Regions from separate parts of the Arthrobacter sp. B2060 genome, predicted to be linked through region 1. Evidence: riboswitches for the same ligand, from Rfam matches in the RefSeq annotation. Region 1 holds a riboswitch; each other region holds the start of a gene.
The links. Region 1 has a riboswitch for thiamine pyrophosphate ahead of AC5RUM_RS11120 (FAD-dependent oxidoreductase). Riboswitches for the same ligand answer to the same signal wherever they lie in the genome.
Positions count from the first base shown of each region.

Region 2: linked by a shared signal. The riboswitch ahead of thiD (bifunctional hydroxymethylpyrimidine kinase/phosphomethylpyrimidine kinase) and the one ahead of AC5RUM_RS11120 (FAD-dependent oxidoreductase) in region 1 are both predicted to bind thiamine pyrophosphate.
Region 3: linked by a shared signal. The riboswitch ahead of thiC (phosphomethylpyrimidine synthase ThiC) and the one ahead of AC5RUM_RS11120 (FAD-dependent oxidoreductase) in region 1 are both predicted to bind thiamine pyrophosphate.
Region 4: linked by a shared signal. The riboswitch ahead of AC5RUM_RS15515 (ECF transporter S component) and the one ahead of AC5RUM_RS11120 (FAD-dependent oxidoreductase) in region 1 are both predicted to bind thiamine pyrophosphate.

Region 1 is NZ_JBNHFR010000005.1:133,530-137,169, reverse strand. It holds gene AC5RUM_RS11130 (thiazole synthase) at 1-463, opposite strand, end outside; gene thiS (sulfur carrier protein ThiS) at 469-705, opposite strand; gene AC5RUM_RS11120 (FAD-dependent oxidoreductase) at 702-2,105, opposite strand; TPP riboswitch at 2,098-2,218, opposite strand; gene thiE (thiamine phosphate synthase) at 2,246-2,980, shown strand; gene AC5RUM_RS11110 (HNH endonuclease signature motif containing protein) at 3,008-3,640, opposite strand, start outside.
Region 2 is NZ_JBNHFR010000003.1:144,522-148,161, reverse strand. It holds gene thiD (bifunctional hydroxymethylpyrimidine kinase/phosphomethylpyrimidine kinase) at 1-1,366, opposite strand, end outside; TPP riboswitch at 1,349-1,446, opposite strand; gene AC5RUM_RS07450 (Rne/Rng family ribonuclease) at 1,625-3,640, opposite strand, start outside.
Region 3 is NZ_JBNHFR010000003.1:59,515-63,154, reverse strand. It holds gene AC5RUM_RS07020 (VOC family protein) at 1-464, opposite strand, end outside; gene AC5RUM_RS07015 (amidohydrolase family protein) at 537-1,625, opposite strand; TPP riboswitch at 1,688-1,795, shown strand; gene thiC (phosphomethylpyrimidine synthase ThiC) at 1,790-3,613, shown strand.
Region 4 is NZ_JBNHFR010000009.1:40,264-43,903, reverse strand. It holds gene AC5RUM_RS15520 (ABC transporter ATP-binding protein) at 1-1,428, opposite strand, end outside; gene AC5RUM_RS15515 (ECF transporter S component) at 1,428-2,048, opposite strand; TPP riboswitch at 2,119-2,260, opposite strand; gene AC5RUM_RS15510 (heme-degrading domain-containing protein) at 2,399-2,950, shown strand; gene AC5RUM_RS15505 (DUF4235 domain-containing protein) at 2,987-3,250, shown strand; gene AC5RUM_RS15500 (hypothetical protein) at 3,377-3,541, shown strand.

The DNA.
Region 1 (3,640 bases):
CGTCATTGGTGTAGGCGAAAACCTTGAACCCGCGGTTGACCAGCTGTTCGGTAGCGTCCACGAGTTCCACCGCGTCCGGCAGGAGCGTGTGTTCATCGGCGATGACTTCCAGCTTGACCCAATCAGTCTCCAAGGCCTCGCGGGCGAGCTCTGCCGTCATGACGGCGTCGCGGGCTGTAAAACAGCCCGCGGTGTTCGGGAGCACGCGGATGTTGTGGTCCAGGAGCAGCTGGAACAGGGACCCTGTTTCGGCCGGCGAATAGCGCCGCATGGCCACGGTGGTCAGTTCGGTGCCGGATGCCAGGAGCGCCGCCCCCAGTCCGTCCAGGCTCGGGGCGCCGCCCGTGCCCATGATGAGCCGCGAGGTCAGTTCGACGCCGTCTATGACGAGGCGGTCAGCTGCGTCCGCTGCCGTTCCGGGCTGATCTTCCGTTCCCGGCGGTGTTGCCTTTGTTTCAGTCATGGTCCTTATCCTCCCTGAACTGCCGTCACAAGCTCGATCTCATCGCCCTCGGCGAGTGACGTGCTGTGCCACAGGCTGCGGGGCACTACCTCCGCGTTGCGTGCCACTGCCACCCCGAGCCGCTGGCCGTCGGTGGCGTGCCCGTTTGCGGCCAGGTCCCGCCCGGTGACCTCGCTGACAAGCGTGGTGACGGAGGCGCCTGCCCCCACGGCGTGGGCGTTGCCGTTCAGTGTGATGTTCATGCGGGTTCCTTCTCCTGGTCAAATGTGACTGTGTTCGAGGCGGCGGTGCCCGGCGGGGCGCTGCCGACTGGGGCGGTCCGTTCGGTGGAGAACCGACCGGGACGGAAGGCCTCCCAGCGGCTGTCCTCCACGCCGTCCATCAGCTCCCGGCAGATGACGGCGGCGGCGGGCGTCAGCAGGACCCCGTGCCGGAAGAACCCGGTGGCGATGATCAGCCCGGGCACCGTTGTCCCGGGCCTCTGATCGCCGCCGGACGCTTCGGAGCCGGCCGCGGGTTTGGAGCCGGCGGCCACGCGGCCCAGCAGGGGGGCGTTGTCCGGCGTGCCGGGCCGCGCCCGGGCCGTCGCCTCAATGAGCTCCAGTTCGGCCACCGCGGGCACCAGCACTTGGGCATCCCTGAGCAGCTGATAGACCCCGCCGGCGCTGGGCGCGGCCTGTCCGTCTTCCCGCTGGGTGGCGCCGATAACCACAGTGCCGTCCTGCCGCGGAACAAGGTAGACGGGGATTCCGCGGACCATGCCCCGAACGGTAGCGGTCAGCAGCGGACGGAGCCGGTCCGGAACCTTGAGCCTGAGAATATCGCCGTACACCGGTCGCAGAGGCAGCTTCAGTCCCTCCGGCAGCCCGTCCAACGAGGCGGCCCCGAGACCGTTAGCCACCACCGTCTCAGTGGCCAGCACGGCGCCGCCGCCTGCAAGCCGGACACCCGTGACCCGTCCGCCGTGCTGTCCGTCGCTTTGGCCCCTGTCGTCCTGTCCGTCGTCCTGGCCCCTGTCCCAGAGGAGACCTGCCGCGTTGTCACGGACCGCGTAGCCGTTCTCGGCGCCGGCCACGGCAGTCCGCGAGCCGGGTTCATGACAGGCCAGGGCAGCTGCAATACTCGCCAGCAGCTTCCGCGGATCGACCTGATGGTCCGCCGGGATGTCCAGCGCGCAGGAAATGCCGGGGCTCAGCAGCGGCTCCCGCAGCCTCGCCTCACGGATGGTCAGCGGGTCGACTGCCAAGCCGGCGGCCAGCTGAACTTCACGCAGGTCCATCAGTGCGCGGCGGTCGGCAGGGTCCGCGCCCACGGCGATGGTCGGCGTCGCCAGATACCCGGTGTTGCGGCCGGCACCGTCACCGGTGAGCGCCGCTGCAAAGTCGGGCCACCGGGCCGAGGATTCGAGCATGAGCTCCAGGAGGTCCTCCTCCTGGTAATGCAGCTCGCTGACAGGTGCCAGCATCCCCGCGGCAGCCCAGCTCGCGCCTGTCCCGGGCTCCTTGTCGATGAGGACCACGGACCGTCCGGAGCGTCTCGCCTCCCAGGCGATCCCGTGGCCGATCACGCCGCCGCCAATCACGGCCACATCGGCGTGGATCAGCGATAAGGCAGAATTGTTGCCGCCGGTTCCAAGGTTCATGGAAATCCTTCCCTACGCCGGTACTAACCGGATCAGGTCAAGCGGTCGGCTCTTACGCCCTCTCAGCCCTGCGCCTTTTGTGACAGCTGCAGCGGGCTCCCGCGGTACCAGCCCAGTTTAGAGGAACTAGGCTGGTTGCCATGACCGTGCCTGACATCCATGAAGCCCGCCTGTACCTTTGCACCGATGCCCGTAAGGAGCGCGGCGACTTCGCCGATTTCGTCGATGCGGCCTTCGCCGGTGGAGTGGACATCATCCAGCTGAGGGACAAAACCATCGAGGCGGCCGAGGAACTCGAACTCCTGGCAGTACTGCGCCAGGCCGCTTCCCGGCATAACCGGCTATGGGCCGTCAATGACCGGGCGGACATCGCATCGCTGGCGGAGGCTCCTGTCTTTCACATCGGCCAGAAGGACCTGCCGCTGCCCTCGGCACGGAAGCTGCTGGACGACTCCGCGGCGATCGGGCTCTCCACCCACTCCCCCGACCAGATTGATGCCGCCATCGCGGCGGCACAGGCACCGGGCGGCCTCAACTACTTCTGCGTCGGCCCAGTGTGGGCCACCCCCACCAAACCCGGGCGGGCCGCCGTCGGACTTGATCTCGTCCGATATGCGGCCGGGGCTGTCGGCAGTGCCGACGCGGAAAGCCGCCGGCGTCTTCCGTGGTTCGCCATTGGCGGGATCGATCACAGCAACGTGGAACAGGTGGTCGCGGCGGGCGCAGAGCGCATCGTGGTGGTCCGGGCCATCACTGAGGCGCCGGACCCGGCGGCTGCCGCGGCGGAACTGATTGCTGCCCTGGACGCCGGAACGGCCGGTACTTTCGGAGCGGACGGCATGGACCGCCAGTCGTCGTCCTCTGCGCGGTCATGATCTGGTTAGGCCACTAGAAGGGTCGCTCTAGGCGGCCGTGAACTGTGCCCAGTCGGGAAAGGGATCCGCGGGCAAAGGTGGGTCGAGGCTGGCTGGGTTGTCTGGCTCTGGGTTGTCTGGCTCGGGGTTGCCGGGCTCGAGGTTGCCGGGCTCGGGGTTGCCGGGCTCGAGGTTGCCGGGCTCGGTGTTGCCTGGTCCCTCGGTGGTGTGGGGCCAGTGTGGTGGTTCCCAGTCCTGTTCTTCGCTGGCATAGGTCCGTCCCGTGGGTGAGATCCAGCCGGGCGGACTGTTCCGGGTCGCCGCGACCGGCCGCCAGGGCGCGGTGTGTTTCAGGCGGTGGTGCTTCCGGCACGGCTGGCCAAGGTTGCTGATACCGGTCCCGCCGCCCGCGGACCAGGCCAGCAGATGATCCGCCTCGTTATCCAAAGACTGGTTGCTGCAGCCAGGAAACGGGCACCGTCCGTCCCGCAGCCGCAGCCATTGCCGCATCGGCTTCGGCACCCGGTAACTGCTCCGGCCGATCTCCAGCGGCGCCCCGTCGCGCGGATCGATCAGCACCCGCAAAAACGACCCGGCCCCGTTCGCGACAAGCCTGCGGGCCATGGACGCCGGGATCGGCCCGTACCCGTCCAGCACCGCCGGTTCCTCACCTGCCCCCAG
Region 2 (3,640 bases), on a different contig from region 1:
ACGGGTGCCCTTCAGGGGCGCCCGCTGCGAGGAATTCGGCGTGCAGGGTCTCCCCCACTTCGGCGTAAAGCCAGAAGCACGGGAGCACCGCGGCCACGAGCACGGCATAGCTCCCCGAGGCAGATGCCGCCACCAGGTGGTCCACATAAGCCTTGGTGACCGGCCCGAGGTCAGGCAGCACCATCCGGGTGCTGAGCCAGCTGCGGTGCAGCTCGGACTCCACTTCGAGGCACTGCTGCGCAGAACGGGCCCAGAAGAGCTGCTCGGCCTCGGTGGGGGCCAGCGCGCTGGCCCGTGCCAGGACGCGCGAGTATCCGTTGAGGTAGATGGCATCCTGTGCGAGGTAATAGGCGAACTCGCTTTCGGGAAGCGTGCCTTCAGCCAGCCCGCGGATGAAGCCCAGGCCGTAGATCGCGTCCAGATCCGCGGCAGCCTCCGCATGGAGCAGTTCCGCGAAACTGCCCTCAGCGCCAGTTCCCGGGGACGCCAGGTGGTGGAAGTGGTGAACCGGCCCGTTGCCGTGTCCAACCTCAAGCTGCCCGGAGGAACGGAGGGCCTCTTCCAGCCAGGGCTTGACGGTGCGGAGTGACTGTTCCCAGTCGCCCACACGGGCCTGCACGGTGGCCATCGCCGAGGACAGGGAGCATCCGGTCCCGTGGCTGTTGCGGGTCGGCACCCGCTGGCCGTCCACCACGACGACATCGGCCGAAAGGGCGCCGCCCGTATTCACCAGGGCGTCGGGGCAGTCGGCACCGTCCAGGTGCCCCCCTTTGACGAGGACTGTGGCCCCCGTTTCGGCGGCCAGCCGTTTGCCCTGCTCCAGCGCGTCCGGCCAGGTGGAGGCCTCCGGCTCCCCGAGCAGCATCGCAAGCTCGGCGAGGTTGGGCGTGATCAGGTCGGCCAGCGGCAGGAGTTCCTGCAGTGCCGCCTCGGCGGACTCCTGCAGAAGCCGGTCCCCGCTGGTTGCCACCATCACGGGGTCAAGGACGACGACGCCGGGGCGCACCTTCTCCAGCCAGCCCCGCACCGCGGCAATCACCTGTGCGTCGCCCAGCATGCCGATCTTTACGGCGTCCACGGCGATGTCGTCACTGATGGCGGTCAACTGTGCCGTCAGGAACTCGGCCGGGGGGACATGGACGGCGCTGACCCCCCGGGTGTTCTGGGCGGTCAGCGCCGTGATGGCCGCCATTCCGTAGCCACCCGTGGCGGCGATGCTTTTCAGGTCCGCCTGGATGCCGGCTCCGCCGGACGGGTCCGAGCCGGCAATGGCCAGGACGCGGGGAATGCTGCGGGTGGGCGGCACAGCCTCCCCCGACGCGGGCTGGACAAGGTTCAGGGCAGATGGTGAAGACAAAGGAGACATCCCTTCGCCGGTGCTAACCGGTCAGGTTCAACGGGTTTGGATCTCAGCCGGCTCCGTGCGCGGCACCCCGTGTCAGTCCCCCAGCCTAGCGGTTTGCTCGCCTTCGGGCACTGCATTGCAGTTTGCGACCGGCATCCCCGCAAGGTGCCGGGGCAACAGCCCGCAGACGTTCCCTGGCGCAAAAGCACAACGGGCCGGTGCCGCAGTTGCGGCACCGGCCCGTTGAATCAGGTCAGTTCACACGGAAACCCGTCCGGTTCAGAGCTCGGACGCAGGCACGCCGACGCCCAGAATGATCGGCTCGCTGGCAGGCTTCGGGGCAGCGGCGCTGCCTGAATCCGGCGCCTTGGCTTCGTGCGAGTGCCCGGCTGCTGATGCCGGAGCGGTCTCGTGGTGTTCCACGGACGTCTCGTTGGCTGCGCCCTGGGCCCGGCTGGCACTGCGGTTGCGGCGCGGCCGGCGCGTGCGGGTCTGCACCGCAGAGTGGTCAGCGAACCGGTCGGCGTCGTGGTCCGCGCCTGCCGGGGCAGGTCGCGTTCCGACGGGCGCTGCCGGCTCGGCAGGCGTCTCCCCAGGGGCAGGTGCGCGGTCCGCCGTCGGCTGCTCCTCAGCGGGAGCGGCCGGCGCGCCGAGGTGCGCGAACGCCTCCTCCAGCCGGTCCAGCGTCAGGGCAGGAGGTTCGGAGGCCGGCTCGCCGGCGTGCTCGACGAAAGGAAGCACGACTTTCTCGCCGCCAAAGGTCAGCACGGCGCCGGGACGGCCTGAAACGCTCTCCGTCTCCGGGGTACGGTGCACCGCCGGGCTTTCCGGACCGGACGGCGCCGGGGCAGCGGCAGCGCGCTGGGCTCCTGCGGACGCGGCCTGGTGGGCGGCGTCCTCGTGGAGATGCGCTGCATGGGCAGCGGCCGCGATGTTGGCGAGTGCGGCCCGTGTCGCCTCAGCCTTGGCGTGGCGCTCGGCCTCCGTCGGCTCATGGTGGACCGTAGCAGGTGCGGCGGGGCCCGTTTCCGCAGGAACCTGACCGCCCTTGCCGCGCCGGCGGCTCTTGCGTTCGGTCCGCACGGCGGGCTGGTGCTCCGCCCGCGGAACGTGGTGCTCGGCCGCAACAACGTTGGCCCGCCGGTGTTCCACGGGCTCGTCGTGGGTGACCACGCCGCGGCCGGCACATACCTCGCACTGTTCGCCAAAGACTTCCAGCAGGCCGGTGCCCATGCGCTTGCGGGTCATCTGGACGAGACCCAGTGAGGTCACTTCCGCCACCTGGTGCTTGGTGCGGTCACGGCCCAGGCACTCCACCATGCGGCGCAGCACGAGGTCCCGGTTGGACTCCAGGACCATGTCGATGAAGTCGATCACGATGATTCCGCCGATGTCCCGCAGGCGCAGCTGGCGGACAACTTCCTCTGCCGCCTCCAGGTTGTTCTTCGTGACGGTTTCCTCGAGGTTGCCGCCGCTGCCGGTGAACTTTCCGGTGTTGACGTCCACCACGGTCATAGCCTCGGTGCGGTCAATGACAAGCGAACCGCCGGAGGGCAGGAACACCTTGCGGTCCAGAGCCTTGTGGATCTGCTCGTCAATGCGCCAGGCCGAGAAGATGTCCTGGTCCTTGGTCCACTTCTCAAGGCGTCCGACAAGGTCCGGGGCAACGTAGGTGACGTAGGCCTCGATCGTGTCCCAGGCTTCGTCGCCGGAGACGATCAGCTTGGAGAAATCCTCGTTGAAGACGTCGCGGACAACCTTGATGGTCAGGTCCGGTTCGCCGTACAGCAGCTCGGGAGCGAGGACCTTGGTGGACTTCGCCTGGCTTTCGATGCCCTCCCACTGCGCCCGGAGGCGGTTGATGTCGTGCGTCAGCTCTTCCTCCGACGCGCCCTCGGCCGCTGTGCGGACGATGACGCCGGCATCCTCGGGCAGGCGGTCCTTGAGGATCCGCTTCAGGCGGTTGCGTTCGACGTCGGGCAGCTTGCGGGAGATGCCCGTCATGGAACCGCCGGGCACGTATACCAGGTAGCGTCCGGGCAGGGAGATCTGGCTCGTCAGGCGTGCACCCTTGTGGCCCACGGGGTCCTTGGTGACCTGGACGAGGACGGAGTCCCCGGACTTCAGGGCGTTCTCGATGCGGCGCTGCTTGCCCTCGAGGTTGACCGCTTCCCAGTTCACTTCACCGGCGTAGAGCACGGCGTTGCGGCCGCGGCCGATGTCAACGAAGGCCGCTTCCATCGACGGCAGGACGTTCTGGACCTTGCCCAGGTAGACGTTGCCGATCAGCGAGTC
Region 3 (3,640 bases), on a different contig from region 1:
GGCGGCAGCGCAAGGCTGTCCATGACCACATTCTTGCCGTCCCAGGACCACGATTCGCGGGGCCGATCCCAGTAGAGCTCGATGCCGTTCCCCTCAGGGTCGCTGAAGTAGAAGGCCTCACTGACGAGGTGGTTGGCGCTGCCTGTGAACGACCGGGGCTCATACTGGGCGGCGGTGGCGACTGTGGCAGCCAGGGATGCCTGGTCATCGAAGAGGAGCGCGGTGTGGAAGAGGCCGGCTTCGCCCCGCCCCGGAATGTTCAGTCCGGGGGCGGGAGCCAGATGGACCAGGGGTGTGTTGAGCCGCCCAAGGTAGAGACCGCCATCCTGCTCGGCTACGACATTGAGGCCGAGCGCCCGCTGGTAGTAGTCCGTCATGAGCTTCATGTCGCCGACCTTGAGCATCACGGTGCCCATGGTGAGATCGGCAGGAAGAAGATCCTGGCTGCTGGCTGCTGGTGTCATGCGAATGCTCCCGACTCCCTGGCCACCGGATTTCGATGGTCTCTACCTATCTAAATTACTTGAAGCTTCAATTTATTCCCAGCGGACGACACTTCCCCGCAAAACCACGGCCCGCAGCTGCCGTATGGTTTCAGGCACTTCCCGCGGGTCCTCTGCACACACCACAACATCGGCGCTCGCGCCCTCGGCCAGGCCCTCCGCGCGCAGCCACCGGCGGGCCCTCCAGCAGGCAGCATCCAAGGCGGCCGCGGCGGGGAGCCCTGCGCCGTGGAGGGCCAGGATCTCGTCCGCAATCCGGCCGTGCCCGATCACGCTGCCCGCATCAGTGCCCGCAAAAATCTCCACGCCGGCCTCGTAGGCGTCCCGGACCCGCTCGTTCCGGCGCTCCCACAGCGCCCTCATATGGGCCGCGTAGCGGGGAAACTTGGACTCGGCCCGGGCGGCGATGTCGGGGAACGTCGCTATGTTGACCAGTGTCGGAACGATCGGCACGTTCTGCTCCACGAGCCGCGGGATGTGCCGCGGCAGGAGCCCCGTGGCGTGTTCAATGCAGTCGATTCCGGCATCCAGCATCTGGTCGAGGACGTCCTCGCCGAAGCAGTGCGCCGTGACCCTTGCGCCTTCATCATGCGCCGCGCTGAGCGCGTCCCGGACGGCAGCGTCCGGGAACGACGGCGCGAGGTCACCGGCGTCGCGGTCGATCCAGTCCCCCACGAGCTTGATCCAGCCATCCCCGGAACGCGCCTGCTTCCGGACCGCCTCCACCAGGCCCTCCGGCTCAACCTCGACGGCGAAATTCTTCAGGTACCGTCGGCTCCGGGCAATGTGCCGTCCGGCACGGATGATCCTCGGCGCCTCAGGGCGCCGCTGCAGCCAGCGGGTGTCACTGACCACTCCCGCGTCCCGCACCAGCAGGGTGCCGGCATCGCGGTCGGTCATCGCCTGGGCATAGGCCACGTCGTCGTCCACAGCGCCGGACGGCCCCAGCCCGATGTGGCAATGCGCGTCAACGAAGCCGGGCAGCACCCAGCCGTCGAGGACCACGTCCGGAATGCGGCCGGGACGCTGAAAGGTCAGTTTGCCGTCCACAGCCCAGAGGCCGGCCCGTTCCTGGTCCGGGCCGGTGAGCACTGTGCCCGAGAATTCGATGATGCGCGCCATGGATCCAGCCTGTCATATCAGGCGTGGACGGGCACCGGCCAGCCGCCCTGTGGTAGCTTCGTCTACGACCACACGGGTGCCCCTGCAGGGGCTGAGATCGGGCTAGCGCAGCCTGCGACCGTTGAACCTGTCCGGGTAATGCCGGCGAAGGAAGTGAGCAGTACATGAGCACCCAGAAAACAGAGCTGATCCCTGCCCGAAAAGAAGCTGCCCAAAAAGAAGCAGCCTCCGGTGCGGACATCACCCAGTCCCTGAAGTCGCATTCGCTGGCGTACATCGAGGGCGACGGCCTCCGCGTTCCGGTCACGGAAATCGCCCTGGAGCCGTCACCCAGTGGGGAGCAGAACGAGCCGTTGCGGGTGTACCGGACGGCCGGACCCGGCAGCGATCCCGTAGTGGGCCTCGCGCCGTTCCGCGCGGAATGGATTGAAGCCCGCGGCGACACCGAGCCCTACAGCGGCAGGGAAAGGAACCTGCTCGACGACGGCCGGTCGGCCGTGCGCCGCGGCGCCGCGTCCGCGGAGTGGAAGGGCGCGCACCCGGTGCCACGCCGCGCCGTCGGCGGTAAGACGGTCACGCAGATGCACTATGCCCGGCAGGGCATCATCACCCCCGAGATGCGGTTCGTGGCACTCCGGGAGAACTGCGACGTTGAGCTGGTCCGGAGCGAAGTGGCGGCCGGGCGCGCCATCATCCCGAACAACATCAACCACCCCGAGTCCGAGCCCATGATCATCGGCAAGGCATTCCTGGTGAAGATCAACGCCAACATCGGCAACTCGGCCGTGACAAGTTCCATCGCCGAAGAGGTGGACAAGCTGCAGTGGGCCACCCAGTGGGGCGCGGACACCGTCATGGACCTCTCCACCGGCGATGACATCCACACCACCCGCGAGTGGCTGATCCGCAACTCACCCGTCCCCATCGGCACGGTTCCCATCTACCAGGCGCTGGAGAAGGTCAACGGCGAGGCCAACGCCCTGACCTGGGAGATTTTCCGTGACACCGTGATCGAGCAGTGCGAGCAGGGCGTGGACTATATGACCATCCACGCCGGGGTCCTCCTGCGCTACGTCCCCCTGACGGCCAACCGGGTGACCGGCATCGTGTCCCGCGGCGGCTCGATCATGGCGGGCTGGTGCCTGGCGCACCACCAGGAGAACTTCCTGTACACGCATTTTGACGAGCTGTGCGAGATCTTCGCGAAGTACGACGTCGCCTTCTCACTCGGTGACGGCCTGCGGCCCGGTGCCACCGCGGACGCCAACGACGCCGCCCAGTTCGCCGAGCTCGACACACTGGCCGAGCTGACCCAGCGGGCCTGGGAGTACGACGTGCAGGTCATGGTCGAAGGTCCCGGCCATATCCCGTTCCACCTGGTGCGGGAGAACGTGGAGCGCCAGCAGGAGCTGTGCAAGGGCGCCCCGTTCTACACCCTGGGCCCGCTCGTCACGGACGTGGCACCCGGCTACGACCACATCACCTCGGCCATCGGCGCCACGGAAATCGCCCGCTACGGCACCGCAATGCTCTGCTACGTGACGCCCAAGGAACACCTGGGCCTGCCGAACAAGGACGACGTCAAGACGGGCGTGATCACGTACAAGATCGCTGCCCATGCCGCCGACCTCGCCAAGGGCCACCCGGGAGCGAATGAGAGGGACGATGCCCTGTCCAAGGCGCGCTTCGAGTTCCGCTGGCGGGACCAGTTCGCCCTGTCCCTGGACCCGGTCACCGCTGAGGCCTTCCACGACGAGACGCTGCCGGCAGAACCGGCCAAGACCGCACATTTCTGCTCCATGTGCGGGCCCAAGTTCTGCTCCATGCGCATCAGCCAGGACATCCGCAACGAATACGGCTCCGCGGAAGCACAGGCGGCGCTGGCCGAGATGGCCGAAGGGATGCGGGAGAAGAGCCAGGAATTCCTGGCCGCCGGGGGGAAGGTTTACCTGCCCGAGCTGAAGCTTCCCGAGTCCGCCCGCCAGTAACGGCCACCCTATCGGGCCCGGTCCGGC
Region 4 (3,640 bases), on a different contig from region 1:
GACCTGCGGATGGGCCGCCAGGACGGTGGCCACCGAGAGCCGCCGCTTCTCCCCGCCCGATAGCGTGTACGGGTTGGCGTCCACAAGGCCCGTCAGGCGCAGCCTTTCGAGCAGTTCGTCCACTCGCTCTTCCCCGTGGCCCATGTGCCGCGGGCCAAACTGCAGCTCGTCCAGGACCCTGCCGGTGACGAACTGGTGCTCGGGTTCCTGGAAGACCGTGCCGATCCTTGCGATCAGCTGCTCGGCCCGCCATTTGTAGGGATCGATCCCTGCTCCTCGGCTCAGCTCCACGGTGGCCGACACCTTGCCCTCGATGGGAGGGATCAGGCCGGCGAGCGTCAGCGCGAATGTGGATTTACCGGCACCGTTGGCCCCCGTAATGGTCAAGGCTTCACCGGCGCGGACCTGCGCCGTGATGTCCCTCTGGATGGGCAGCGGCGGAACAGATTTGAAGCCGCGTCTCCGCGGACGCTCGCGGGAGACGCCGACGCCCTCGGCCGCCAGGAGCAGCTGGCCGGGCACCAGGTCAGGCTGGCCAGAAACGGGGCCCGGCCGGACCTTGCCGCCTGGAAAGCCGTGCAACCGGTGCCGGGTGGGCGGAACGTACCCCGGCACCCAGACCCCTGCGGCGATCAGCATCTCGCGCGCCTGCACGAGGACCTGGTCGGGGGCGCCGTCGATCAGCACGGCGGGCTGCGTGGTGGATCCCGGCTGCAGCACGATGATCCGGTCCACGAGGTCTTTCCAGACCGCGACCCTGTGCTCCACCACCACCAATGTCGCGCCGGTCTTGTCGAGGCAGCGGCCCACGGCGTCGCAGACCTCCAGGACGCCTGCCGGATCCAGGTTGGCGGTGGGCTCGTCCAGCAGGATGAGCCCGGGGCGCATCGCCAGGATGCCCGCCAGCGCGAGGCGCTGCTTCTGGCCTCCGGACAGGGCCGACGTCGTGTGGTCCAGCGGAAGGTGCGCGAGCCCGACGTCGTCCAGCGCCTCATGCACGCGGCTCCAGATCGCGTCGCGGGGCACCGAGAGGTTTTCGGCGCCGAAGGCGACGTCGTCGCCGAGGCGGGAGAGGACCACCTGCGTTTCGGGGTCCTGCTGCACGAGTCCGGCGCGGCCGCGCTGGGCACGCGGCGGTTCGCCGTCGATCAGGAGGCTCCCGCTTTCGTCCGCGTCGTCAGTGCCGGCGGAACCGCCGTCGTCGCCTGTGCTGCTTCCCGCGGTACTGTCACCGAGCACGCCGGCGAGAGCGTGGAGCAGCGTGGACTTGCCGGCGCCCGAGGGCCCCAGAAGCAGCACCCGCTCCCCCGGACGGATGTCCAGGTCCAGGGCGTTGACGGCAGGTTTCGTGCGGCCGGCGTGGCGCCAGCCCCAGCCGCGGGCGGTGACCGCGGCGGGGCGAACGCCCCCGTGATGATGGGCGGGCATCAGGAGAAGACGGGCTCCGTGGCTGCCTTGCGGGACGCGAACGAGCTCAGCACGCCGGTCTTGGCGAGGCCGCGGGTAGCGACCCAGGACAGCGCACCGGCGATGATGGCGCCCGAGATGGCGGTGAAGATAACGTAGGCCAGCTTGTCGCCGGCCGCGTAGGCGATGTTCCAGCCCCACGGAGCGAAGGAATCGTTCAGGCCGCAGAACAGCCCCGCACCCGCTCCGGCCAGCAGCGAAACGGGCAGGTTGAACTTCTTGTAGCGGAACGCTGCAAAGACGAGTTCCGCACCGAGGCCCTGCAGGAGGCCGGAAATCAGCACCGTGGTGCCGTACTGGGATCCCATGATCAGTTCACCGGTGGCGGCCACGGTTTCGCAGAACAGTGCCGCGCCCGGCTTGCGGATGATGAGCATGCCGAGCACCGCCGGGATCATCCAGCCGCCGGCGTAGAGGCCGGTGAGCGGCGGATAGACCGCGTTGATGGGAGCGGAGATGAGGTTGGCGCCCTGGGACCAGGCCCAGAAAATCACGCCGCCGGCGACGGCGATCAGTGCCGCCACGACGATGTCGGCCACGCGCCAGTTGTAACCGGTCTTCTTGATTGCTGCGGTTGTCATGATGGTCCTCCTGAGGATCAGGAGGGGAAAGCGCTCCCCGGCTGCGGGCGGTGGGTTGCCTGCTGCCGGACACTCTGAGAACTCGACTCCCTTGCGCCGGTACTAGCCGGATCAGGTTCGAGGGTCTGCGGCTGTCCGCACTCTCAGCGCCCTTCCGCGGTTCCCTGGCAATGCCAGTGAGGTCCGACGGCGGCGCTCCCCTGTCGTAATTAATATGCCCTTATGGGCTGATCCAGTTTACACCGTGACTGCCTTGGCATCCCGGGGCTTCAGTCACATTCCGGGAAGTACGACCGCGTCCGCCAGAGGCGGGGCGGTGAGCCGTCCTCGTACCGGAGTACATTGGGGCCATGACGCATGAGGATTCCGGCAGCCGCGCCGTGCCCGCCTTCGACCCTGACTCTCCGGATGAGCAGCCGGCAGGCGCCCTGGAAGCCCTGATTGAACGGATTGAGGGGGAAGTAGCTGAGCTGCAGTTGCCCAGGTTCAGCAAGGATGACGCCCTGACACTCGGCCTCCAGTTGGTGGAAATGGGCAAGCAAAGCAATCTCCCGATAGCCATCGACATCACCAAGGGGGACCAGGTCCTCTTCCACGTGGCGCTCGAGGGGGCCACACCGGACAACGAGGGCTGGGTGCGGGCCAAACAGCGGACGGCGGCACGCTACGAGGAGCCGTCTTTGCTGGTGGGCCTGCGCGGCCGGCTTGGCGGCGGCCGGATCGAGGACAATGCGTGGTTCGACCAGTCAACCTATGCTGCCCACGGCGGGGCCTTCCCCGTCTACGTGCGCGGGGTGGGAGCCGTAGCAGTCGTCACGGTTTCCGGGCTGCCACAGATGGAGGACCACGACCTCGTGGTCCAGGCGCTGCGGGAAATCCACGGCTCCATACGGCTAGGCTAGGGAAAGACCAGTATTCATGACGCAGGGAGTCCCGGAATGAGTTTCTTCATCAAGTTGCTTGGCACTGGCATCAGCCTGCTGGCAGGGTACGCCGGCACCAAGGCCGTGGATACCATTTGGGAAAAGATCACCGGGCGGAAGCCCCCCAAGGGCGACAAGGACGACGTCCCCACGACGCTGCGCACGGCCCTGACGTTCGCCCTCATTTCCGCGTCCGTGAGCGCGGTAATCCAGGTGCTGGCAAACCGCGGCACGCAGCGGGCCATCACCCGCTTCGCCAAGACCCAGGACATCGTCTAGCCCACACTGCGTTTGCTTCGCTAATTCTTCCCCAGTCTTGCCCGAACTCTGCATCCAACCGATGCAAACCTTGATCGTGGCCGCGCATCGTTGACTCAACAGACAACGAAAACCTCGACTGCGAAAGTGATGATGATCAAAGTGGCGACGAAGGCAGAAAAAGCGAACTACCGCTACAGCGACTTCTACTGCTTCATGTCGCTTGCTGACTTCACCACCTACATCTCACGTGATGATGGCGACGGAGATGGTTGCTTTTCAATCAGCGGCAGCAGCGAGCTTGCTCTCTAGGAAAGCTCGCTGCGGCCGCCGGCCCTGGTCCGTCAACTGTTCCTCTATGGAACCAGGTCCGGACTGGGGTACGCCGGGAGCGGCAATAGGGAGTAGCCT